2 regions of the Klebsiella sp. M041 genome follow, and region 1 is predicted to be linked to the other one. Evidence: predicted binding sites of a transcription regulator. Region 1 holds the regulator's gene; the other holds the start of a gene.

Region 1 (5,746 bases):
CTGCAGAGCGGCGACCTGGTCTTCTTCCGCACCCGCGGACGCGGCACTGCCGACCACGTTGGCGTTTACGTCGGCAACGGGAAATTCATTCAGTCCCCGCGCACGGGGCGCGATATTCAAATCACCTCCCTGAGCGAAGATTACTGGGTACGCCATTACGTCGGCGCCCGTCGCGTCATGACCCCGAAAACCATTCGTTGATCCCGGTCTGCCGCTACGGCGGCAGCCCTCTTCACCTGCGCGTTCTCCGCCCCCACCGTCAGGGGAAACTGCATATTCGCCTCTGTGACTGGCGCTTCCCGACGATAGCGGGTGGGCGACATGCCAAAGTGACGGTGAAAGGTGCGGCAGAACGCCGCCTGCCCGTCGTACCCCAGACGTTGGGAAATACTCTGCATGGAGGCCTCGGTCTGCGTTAAGTAGATTGTCGCGATGGTCATCTTCCGGCGGCTGACGTAGCTCGCCAGCGTGCAGCCGGTCACCATGGCGAATTGCCGCTGGAAATACCAGTGCGAGTAGCCGGACTTTTTCGCTATCGCGCTTACCGGCAGGGTGTCAAAAATATGTGCTTCGATCCAGTCAACGATCCCCTGCACGACCGGGATCATTTTCGGGCTTACCACTTCATCTGTTTTTGCCATCGTAGCCATCCTGTGGAAATTACTGCCGGCGGCTATATTTGTCATACAAATATCAAAATAGACAATGAATTATTGGCATAGCGGCGATTGCCTGAAAGCATAGCGTCATTAATTATTTGATTTAAAATGCTTATTTTCATTCAGCCGTTTGCGCTACGGGGTCTTAAGATGGCCTGCTGAGAAATTAACCATCGCGGTGAGAGGCTGGAGACCCAGCCTCCTTTTACTTATACATTTTTGCAACATCTGCGGGCGTCTTAACGCGCCGCTACGCAGAAAACGGTTAAGCCTTCGGCAGTTGCGCCGGCGATAATAGCCTTTATCGTTGTAAGGCTTTTCACTGCCTGCGGCAAATGTTAACATTCTCAATACAATAACAGGCCCGGGACGCGACAGCGTCGGGCGGTCAGAACGCGATTCAGGTGAAAACCTCATCTTGTCAATGTGAGATAAAACAAAAAAGTTATAAGGAGAGTAGCAATGTCGTTTGAATTACCTGCATTACCATATGCAAAAGACGCCCTGGCGCCGCACATTTCCGCAGAAACCCTGGAATACCACTACGGTAAACACCACCAGGCATATGTCACTAACCTCAACAACCTGATCAAAGGCACCGCGTTCGAAGGTCAATCGCTCGAAGAGATCGTGCGCACCTCTGAAGGCGGCGTTTTCAACAACGCGGCGCAGGTCTGGAACCACACCTTCTACTGGAACTGCCTGGCGCCGAACGCCGGCGGCGAACCGGAAGGCGAGCTGGCGGCCGCGATTGCCAAATCCTTCGGCAGCTTCGCAGAGTTTAAGGCCAAATTTACCGACGCCGCGGCGAAAAACTTTGGCGCTGGCTGGACCTGGCTGGTTAAAAATGCCGACGGCAGCCTGGCTATCGTCTCCACCAGCAACGCGGGTACCCCGCTGACCACCGACGCGAAGCCGCTGCTGACCGTTGACGTCTGGGAACATGCTTACTACATCGACTACCGCAACGCCCGTCCAAGCTATCTGGACCACTTCTGGGCGCTGGTTAACTGGAAGTTTGTTGCCGCTAACCTGGCCGCATAAACGACAAACCGCAGCAGAGTGACCCCTGCTGCGGTTTTTTTTACACCCTTCCCAACCGTTTATGACTGGCTGGCAAAGGCCTCCTCCGGCTGCGCTCGTCCGCTAAACCAGACCAGCAGCAACGCCAGACCGGCAATAATCGCGCCCATTACCGGCACAAACGCATATCCCAGTCCGCCGGAGATCACCGCCCCGCCGGCGGCGGCGCCCAGCGCGTTGCCCAGGTTGAACGCCCCGATATTCACCGAAGAAGAGAGACCCGGCGCCTCATGCGCCACGCGCATCACTCGCATCTGCAGCGGCGGCACTACCGCAAAGGTGGCTGCGCCCCAGACGATCATACTGATGGCCGCACCCGCCTGGGATTGCGCCAGCAGCGGTATCGCCAGCATGATCGCCATCAGCAGCAGCAGAAAGCCTTTCAGCGTGCGGGAGACCGACCGGTCGGCGAATTTGCCGCCCAGATAGTTGCCCAGCGAAAAACCAACTCCAATCAGCACCAGCATCGCGGTGATAAACAGCGATGAAGCATGGGTCAGCGAATTCAGTACCGGCGAAATGTAGGTATACAGCGTAAACATCGCCCCGGCGCCCAGCACGGTGGTCAGTAAGGCAGAAAGAACCTGCGGCCGTAACAGGACCGAAAGCTCTTGTTTGACATCCGGCCGTTCGCCCGCGCTGCCCTTCGGCAGGGAGAACCACAGGCTCACCATCGCCAGCAGGCCTAACCCCGCGGTGGCGAGGAAGGACATCCGCCAGCCGATGGTTTCTCCAAGCCAGGTCGCGGCAGGCACGCCGCCGATATTAGCGATGGTGAGGCCCATAAACATGGTGGCCACCGCGCTGGCCTGCTTGTGCTTGGGTACCACGCTGGCCGCCACCACCGACCCCAGGCCAAAAAAGGCGCCGTGGTTGAGGCTGGTAATAATGCGCGACAGCAGCAGCGTGGTGTAATCCGGCGCCATGGATGACAGCAGGTTGCCGACGGTGAAGATCCCCATCAGAAAAATCAGCGCATTGCGTCGGGCGCGATGGGACAGCAGCAGGGTCATCAGCGGCGCGCCGACCATGACGCCGATGGCATACGCACTGATCAGCATTCCCGCTACCGGTATCGAGACGTCCACGCCCTTGGCAATCACCGGCAGCAATCCCATCGGGGAGAACTCGGTGGTCCCGATGCCAAAGGCGCCGATCGCCAGCGCGAGTAAAGGAAAGTTGATTTTCATTCAATGACTCCATCAGACCGTCAGGGAGGACGGCGTAACATCAGAAGCCAAAAGCATGACATCAATCACAAAAAAACAAAAGTGAACGAAATGACAAAAGATTTTTGCAGAATTGATAATAATGGCGGGATACGGGGAGGAGGCCGCGCTCCTCCCTCATCGGAACATTAGTGCAGTATGGCGGTCAGGCTGAATGCGACGATCACGCCGAGGGCAATAATCGTGGTGATCAGCGAAAACTTTAAATTGGTATCCATCATTTTTCCCTCTTGTTATCCCCACACCAAAAGTGAGCTTGCTCATTTTTGCACAAAAAATCGCAAAAATCTTCCGGGATTTAGGGCGATGCACATTTTTGCTCTTCCACTTTGCCCCAAGATCGGACAAAATCCCACGCTAATTTAAAAGCGTATCGGCCATTGACCCCTTCCTGTCGTTCTGTGTCGTTTTCCCGACGTGATGCAATGTTGAAAATTGTATTCAGGGTGTGTGTAGGCAAACGTTTACGTATCGATGATCAGGCGATCAGGTCAAGGCATGGAGTGAGATGTAATGGCAACTATTAAAGATGTAGCGAAGCGCGCAAACGTTTCCACTACAACTGTATCACATGTAATTAACAAAACCCGTTTCGTTGCCGAAGAGACGCGCAATGCGGTATGGGCGGCGATTAAAGAGCTGCACTACTCGCCGAGCGCCGTGGCCCGCAGCCTGAAAGTCAATCATACAAAATCGATTGGCCTGCTGGCGACCAGTAGCGAAGCCGCCTATTTCGCTGAAATCATTGAGTCCGTTGAAAAGAGCTGCTTCCAGAAGGGCTATACCCTGATTCTCGGCAACGCCTGGAACGACCCGGAAAAACAGCGGGCCTATCTGTCGATGATGGCGCAAAAACGCGTCGACGGTCTGCTGGTGATGTGTTCCGAATACCCGGACTCCGTCCTGAGCATGCTGGAAGAGTATCGCCATATTCCGATGGTGGTGATGGACTGGGGCGAAGCAAAAGCTGACTTTACCGATGCGGTAATCGATAACGCCTTCCAGGGCGGGTATATCGCCGGACGTTACCTGATTGAACGCGGTCACCGCGAAATCGGCGTGATCCCGGGCCCGCTGGAGCGCAACACCGGCGCGGGGCGACTGGCCGGCTTCATGCAGGCGATGAAAGAGGCGCATATCAGCGTGCCGGAAAACTGGATTGTACAGGGCGACTTCGAGCCGGAGTCCGGCTACCGCGCCATGCAGCAGATCCTGAGCCAACAACACCGTCCAACGGCGGTCTTCTGCGGCGGCGACATTATGGCGATGGGCGCTATCTGCGCCGCGGATGAAATGGGGCTGCGCGTGCCGCAGGACATTTCGCTGATCGGTTATGATAATGTGCGCAACGCCCGCTATTTCAGCCCGGCGTTAACCACCATTCATCAGCCGAAAGATTCGCTGGGCGAAGCCGCGTTCAATATGCTGTTGGATCGTATCGTCAACAAGCGCGAAGAGTCGCAGTCTATTGAAGTGCACCCTCGGCTGGTCGAACGCCGCTCGGTGGCGGATGGCCCGTTTGTCGACTATCGTCGCTAAAGCACTGGCGGGCGCGGATCACTCCGGCGCCCGCAGCCACTCCCGATTCAGCGTGTCGCTGTCCCCCAGGTAGTCCAGCATCCAGTTTAACGCCGGCGAAGCATCATTCTGCTGCCAGGTCAGACAGCAGGCCGCATCCGGAAACGGATTTTCCAGCGCCAGCGCGGTCCACTCGCCGCGATCCACCCATGGCCGGGCGAAATGGCTTGGCACCATGCCGACGCAGAGTCCTGCCGACAGACAGGTTGCCGACGATTCCCAGTCGGGGACCACCACCCTCTTCTGGTTATCCAGCAGCCACGTTGTCCGTTTGGGCAACGAACGCGAGGTATCTTCCCGCACCAGCGACGGCCAGTTGCGCAGGACATCGTCGCTCAGCGGCCCCGCCATCTTCGCCAGCGGGTGATCGCTCGCCACCACGCAGTCCCAGCTCAGCATCCCCATATCGCGGAACGCATAGCGGCCCCCGACCGGAATAGAGCGCGTTGCGCCAATCGCCAGCTCCACGCGGCCGTCGGCCAGCGCATCCCATACGCCATTGAACACTTCCTGAAAAACGATCAGCTCGACGTCGGGAAAATGGCGATAGAAATCCACGATCATCTGGCGCATCCGCGCGGGTTTCACGATATCGTCCACCGCGATCGACAACTGCCCGCGCCAGCCGTTGGCAATTTGCTGGCACTGCTGGCGGGTGATCTGCATTTTTTTGATAACAGAGCGCCCTTCCTGTAAAAACCAGACCCCGGCGGGGGTCAGCTCCACATCACGATGACGGCGCTCAAACAACGGGACGGCCAGCCACTCTTCGAGCTGACGCACGGTATAGCTGACGGCGGAAGGCACCCGATGGAGCTCCTGCGCCGCCGCGCTAAAGCTGCCGTTCCGGGCGACGGCATCAACCACTTCCAGAGAGTATTCAGACCACATTTTCTGCCTGCAAAATTTTTGAATGCATGTGACAAATATTAGCGTTTCACAAGCCACAATGCACTCCCTACACTCTGCGGCATCGTACCTGTACTCCAAAAATGAGAACGTTATGTCACAACCTGGGAAAGGATTTTTAGTCTGGCTGGCCGGCCTGAGCGTGCTGGGCTTTCTGGCCACCGATATGTACCTGCCGGCATTTGCCGCCATGCAGCAGGATCTCGACACCTCCGCCGCATCCATTAGCGCCAGCCTGAGCCTGTTCCTCGCCGGCTTCGCGCTGGGCCAGCTCTTCTGGGGGCCGCT
Region 2 (5,746 bases), on a different contig from region 1:
CCCCAGCACCGGGGCAAACTTAAAGCCGTGCCCGCTCAGACCGGTGATGAGCAGCGTGTCTGGTCTGCCGGGTAACGTATCGATAATAAAGTCTTCATCAACGGTATTATCGTAGGTACAGGAGGCGCCGTGCAGGCAGCCGCCGATCCCGGGCAGGACGTTACGCAAAAACGGAAACGATTCGGAGCCATCGCTGGCGACAGCGCCAAACGCCACTCGCTGCTGCGGCATGGAGATCGGCTGACCGCCGTTATGCTTGCCAATCTTCAGCTCGTTATCTTCCGCCGGGAAACCGTAGTATTGATCGCCGTTGGGCAACTCGCCGGTGAAGGCCGGGAAGTGATTCTTGCTGCTGTAACGGCCATCGGCCTGGTACCAGGCGAACACCTTGCGTACCGGCTGGATGGGGAGGTCCGGAAGCAGGCGGGTGACCCAGGTCCCGGCGCTGACCAGCAGCTTTTTACCATGATATTCACCGTCGAGGGTATCGATGGTGACCCCATCTGCATGGTGATGAATAGCCGAGACCGGGCAGTTGAATAGCTGCGCGCAGCCCGCTTCCCGCGCCAGACGGATCCAGGTTTCCACGGCCAGTTCGCTGCGCAGTACGCCGGAAGCGGGTTCAAAAATCGCCCGATAGTCATCGGGGAGGCGTATCTCCGGCCAGCGCTGCATCACGGCCTGGGCATCCAGCTCTTCCACCTCAAGCTGGAACGCACGGGCGCTGGCGGCAACGTTGGCGAGGAAAGGGGAGCTGGCGGGGCCGAGGTTTATGACGCCGGTGCGTTCAAACACGGCTTCGCCACTGATCTCGGCCAGTTCATCCCACAGCTGCTGGGCGCGCAGCACCAGCGGAACATATTTTTCACCTTCGCCATAGGCGTGACGGATAAGACGGCTGCTGCCGTGATGGCTGCCTTCCTGGTGAGGAGGCTGATGGGCATCGGTCATCAGAACATTGAGTCCGGCACGACGCGCATAATAGCCAGCGGCGGCGCCGACGGAGCCGCTGCCGATAATGATAAGATCGTATTGCATGGTGAGTTCCGGGTAATTGCCTTGTTAGCAGGGTAATTAACTCCCTGTGCTTATACAAGCCCGAAAATAATTCAGGCACCCGCAGGTGCCTGTTAAGCTTATTGTTAAGTCATTCCGAGGGCCGCGTTAATGTCTGCGGTACTCGTTTTCCTGGTATTCGCCAGATTCAATTTTTGCAATGCCTGCTTCCAGGATTGAAATAAACTGACGTGCGACGTCCGTCGTTAGCCATAGCGTCTGGCCTATCTCAGCATCATGACTGTTTTCTTGAGCGGGGTTCTGGTAGTGCAGGCGCAACATCAGTGCATCGTAGCTATCAACGGTGCTGATGTCCCATCCAACGAGGGGATGGGTCTGAATGACTTCATTATTTTTTTCCATCATAACCCCTTATTCATATGTTAAAAGACAACAATTCTCGAGGTTTAATGCATGTTTTTTGAAGCAAGTTAATTATATCAGGGATCAAGAATAAACTCGAGAAATTAAATGAAAGGCAGCATGATTTTCTTGTTTTGCCGCTTTTTTACTCAAGATAAGCGTGCAAAACGGCCATTTTAGTCGATATTAAGCAGAATAATCAGGAATATTCTGAACATGAGAAGAGGATAAAAAAGCCGGGGCGACCCGGCAAAGAAAAGCACAATGAGGGAGCAAACCAGAGTAACTGGATCCCGCCATGCTTCAGGAGAGATCGTGGACAAACCAGTCGTCCGCGCTTTCCCAGGTTTCTTGCAGGATTTCGCTTATCCGGTCTTTGTCTTCTTTCAGGCCGCCGAACACCGAGAGCTGATTGCCCGTGGCGTAGCGGACGCTCACCTGGCTGTCGATGGCCGGGAACTGTTCGGCGATACGGCGAGAGAGTTCGTTATTCAGCGCTTCCAGCGCGCCGTTGGGTAAGGCGGTCGTTTTGGCGATAGAGACTTCAATGCGCATAATTGCCCCCTGTGTTTGATACTGGTTATTTATACAGTATCTGATGAGCATTGACAACAGGGGGCCGCGTTTTTTATCGCTTCATGGTCCAGCGGACGGTTTCACCTGCCAGGAACGGCACCAGGGTGTCATTGGGCAACGCAATACTGTCGACGACGGTCGTCTCTTCACGCACCAGTTCAACATAGCCTTCATTGACCGGCAGACCGTAAAAGCGCGGGCCGTTCAGCGAGCAGAAGGCCTCAAAGTGCTGCAGAGCGTTCATTTCTTCAAACACGGTGGCGTAGCTGCCGAGGGCGGTCGGGGCGTTGAAGCAGCCGGCGCAGCCGCAGCTGGCTTCCTTACGATGGCGGGCATGCGGCGCGGAATCGGTGCCAAGGAAGACGCGGCTAAAGCCGCTGGCGACCAGTTCGCGCAGTGCCTGCTGATGAATATTGCGTTTGAGTACCGGCAGGCAGTACAAGTGAGGACGAATACCGCCGACCAGCATATGGTTACGGTTGAACATCAGATGCTGCGGGGTGATAGTGGCCGCCAGCAGTTCATTGCCGTCACGCACATACTCGGCGGCATCTTTGGTGGTGATATGCTCAAAGACAACCTTCAGGCCGGGCAGGCGCTGGCGCAGCGGCTCCATCACGGTTTCAATAAAGCGCGCTTCGCGGTCGAAAATATCAATCTCGGCATGGGTGACTTCGCCATGTACCAGCAGCGGCATCCCCAGTTTTTCCATCCGCTCCAGCACCGGCATAATAGCGTCGGTGCTGGTGACGCCGTGGCTGGAGTTGGTGGTGGCATTGGCCGGGTAAAGCTTGGCGGCGGTGAACACGCCTTCGTTAAAGCCGCGCTCCAGCTCAGCCGGGTCGAGGGAGTCTGTCAGATAGCAGGTCATCAGCGGGGTAAAATCGTGCCCGGCCGGGACGGCGTCCATAATGCGCTGGCGATAGGCGATAGCCGCCGCGACGGTGGTGACAGGCGGCACCAGATTCGGCATCACGATCGCCCGGCCATAAAACTCACTGGTATAAGGCACGACGGTTTTCAGCATATCGTCATCACGCAGATGGATATGCCAGTCGTCTGGGCGGCGGATTTTCAATACCTGGGATTGTGCTGTCATGGAAGGCTCCGGCTAATAGGTTCAGTCATCAGGGCTGTTTTTTGCCGGGCACTAAGGATAAGCGTAAACGTTTTCCTTTGCACTCATTTCCGTAAAAAATTGAGGGCGCCGCGGCGCCCTGGAGATTAATTGGTAAAGGGGATGACAATCTCGCCCGGCTTCACCTCTATGCCTTTGGCGTATTTCTTCGCCAGCGCTTCACCGGTGCTGGCGTCCTCACGCAGGACATAGGCAGGCTGCTGGCTGAAGTAACTGCGCAGCGACTGATTCAGATAGGGGAGCAGGGCCTGAATGACCGACTGCAGTTTCTCGGGCGCCACTTTGGCATCGACCACCTCCATTTCCTGCAGGAAGATGGCGCCTTTCTCTCTGTCAAAAGTTGGCAGCGCTTTGAGCTTCAGATCGATCGTCGCTTTCTGCGTGCCGAACAGGGAGTTCAGGTCGACGTTAGCGATCCCGGTCAGCGTGACTTTGCCCGGCTCCTCGCGCCCGATGGCGCTGGTGAGGTTCTGCAGTTCGATATGGGCGTCGGCAACGCCTTTCAGACCAATATCTTTGGCAAAATGGTTTCGCTTCTGCAGGGCCTGGTTAATCTCCTGCTCGCTTACCGTGTATTGGGTCAGCTGATTACAGCCGCTCAGCAGGCCGCTGACAATCAGCGCGGCGGCGATCAAAATCTTTTTCATGGGGGTCCTCTGGCTCATATCTTCATTCATCCTGACACAAAGCATCATGACCTGTCAGCACCCTCGATACCAGCAGAATAGGCTGAAAGCGGGAGAAACCGCCGCCGCGCGCATCAGGTCCGCGGCTCCAGCATGCCGGAGGTAGAGCGTTTCGGACTAAACTGCCACCACAGCGCCAGGAAGGTGATAACCCCGATGGCCCCGAGCATCAGCCACGGCAGCTCGGGCTGACCCGCGGCCTTACCGGCATCAAACAGCCAGCCGCCGCCCGCATATCCCAGCGCGCCGCCAAAGGCGAGCCCCAGGCGGCTGAAGCCCATATAGCTGCCGCGCGCCCGGGCGTCCGCCAGCGAGGCGCCCAGCGTCTCCCGGGCGGGTTCGGCAATGATGGAGCCGATGTAAAACAGGCAGATCAGGGTAAACAGCTGTTGCAAACTGCTGGTCATGCCGATGGGGAGCATGGCCAGAGTCATCACCAGCAGACCGGCCATCAGCCGGTGCTCAAGGCGAAAACGTTTTTCGCTCCAGCGGGCAATGGGATAGAGCAGGGTCAGCGAAATGGTGGCTTCGATGGCGTACATCCACTTCACGGCGGCCGGCGAGCCGGCGATGTCATTCACCATGATCGGCAGCATCAGCATCACCTGCACCGCCAGCATGTAATAGCCCGTCAGCGTCAGGACATAGGTGACGAAGCGCTTGTCCCGCAGCACCCGGCCCAGCCCCTCGCGGATCGGCGTTTTCACCGTCGAGAGCTTCCATGCCGGCAGATACCAGGCGTTAAATGCCGCGCAGGCGATAAACAGCGCGGCGCCGGCGCTGCACACCAGGCGGAAATCATACTGCAGCAGCCAGCTGCCCAGCAGCGCGCCAATCACCGCGCCGGCGCTATCCTGCATCATCAGGATGGAGAAAAAGCGGCCGCGCTGATGCGGGCGCACCAGCTTAACCACCAGCGCCGCCCGCGGCGGATCGAACAGCGTGCCGCCGAGCCCGGAAAGTATGCACGAGAACCACAGCACCCACGGCTCATGGGCGACGGCCATCGCCGCGAAGCCGCCGGCGCGCATCAGCATACCGGTGACGATCATCGGTTTGGCGCCGAAGCGGTCGGCGATAGCGCCGCCAAAGATACCTAATCCCTGCTGCACCAACTGGCGCAGGCCGAGCGCGATGCCGACCATCAGCGCCGCCCAGCCCATCTGATCGACAAAGCGGATGGAAATCAGCGGGAAGACGACAAAAAAGCCCAACACGACCAGCATGTTATCGACTAACAGGAAATATTTACCCAGGCTCCTTGCCTGCGAGACGCGGGACATTTCCCCTCCAGGGAAAAATAGAGATAAGCGTGGATATTCTGCGGGCAATCTGCTGCTTTTCCCAGCGCCCTTGCGACAATATTTTTTTATCAAAATGCAAGTTCGATTGAGGCTATTCATCGAAAAGAGGAGATGGCGCAGAAAATGGTATGTTGCTGTTTTCACACCGTCGCGCAGGACAGGTATAGTGAAGGCAGCAAGAATGAAGTCAGGGGGACTGAAAAGGAAATGTTTGGCTATCGCAGTAACGTGCCGAAGGTGCGTTTGACGACGGACCGGCTGGTGGTGCGCCTGGTTCACGATCGTGACGCCTGGCGTCTGGCCGATTATTACGCCGAGAATAAGGCGTTCTTAAAACCCTGGGAGCCGGTTCGTGACGACAGCCACTGCTATCCTTCCGGATGGCAGGCGCGTCTGTCGATGATCTCCGAGTTTCATAAACAGGGGTCTGCTTTTTATTTCGCGCTGCTCGATCCGGAGGAAAAGGAGATCGTCGGCGTGGCGAACTTTTCCAACGTGGTGCGTGGATCATTCCATGCCTGCTATCTCGGCTACTCTATTGGCGAGAAGTGGCAGGGGCAGGGGCTGATGTTTGAAGCGCTGACGTCGGCGATTCGCTATATGCAGCGTACGCAGCATATTCA

The links. The regulator PurR, encoded in region 1, represses purine synthesis genes. The targets are predictions, from matches to a motif close to CANGCAAACGTTTGCNTG.
Region 2: a site for PurR is predicted at 3,155-3,172, ahead of pyrC (dihydroorotase). Genes of this name have one in related genera too.

The regions. Positions count from the first base shown of each region.
Region 1 is NZ_JCAXWU010000006.1:164,508-170,253, forward strand. Features, by position in the region: gene AC6CWS_RS09800 (C40 family peptidase) at 1-201, shown strand, start outside; gene AC6CWS_RS09805 (helix-turn-helix domain-containing protein) at 156-641, opposite strand; gene sodB (superoxide dismutase [Fe]) at 1,122-1,703, shown strand; gene AC6CWS_RS09815 (MFS transporter) at 1,763-2,932, opposite strand; gene cydH (cytochrome bd-I oxidase subunit CydH) at 3,100-3,192, opposite strand; gene purR (HTH-type transcriptional repressor PurR) at 3,485-4,510, shown strand; gene punR (DNA-binding transcriptional activator PunR) at 4,529-5,440, opposite strand; gene punC (purine nucleoside transporter PunC) at 5,553-5,746, shown strand, end outside.
Region 2 is NZ_JCAXWU010000004.1:63,429-69,174, reverse strand. Features, by position in the region: gene solA (N-methyl-L-tryptophan oxidase) at 1-1,038, opposite strand, end outside; gene bssS (biofilm formation regulator BssS) at 1,165-1,419, opposite strand; gene dinI (DNA damage-inducible protein I) at 1,723-1,974, opposite strand; gene pyrC (dihydroorotase) at 2,048-3,094, opposite strand; gene AC6CWS_RS05910 (lipoprotein) at 3,220-3,780, opposite strand; gene mdtH (multidrug efflux MFS transporter MdtH) at 3,894-5,102, opposite strand; gene rimJ (ribosomal protein S5-alanine N-acetyltransferase) at 5,331-5,746, shown strand, end outside.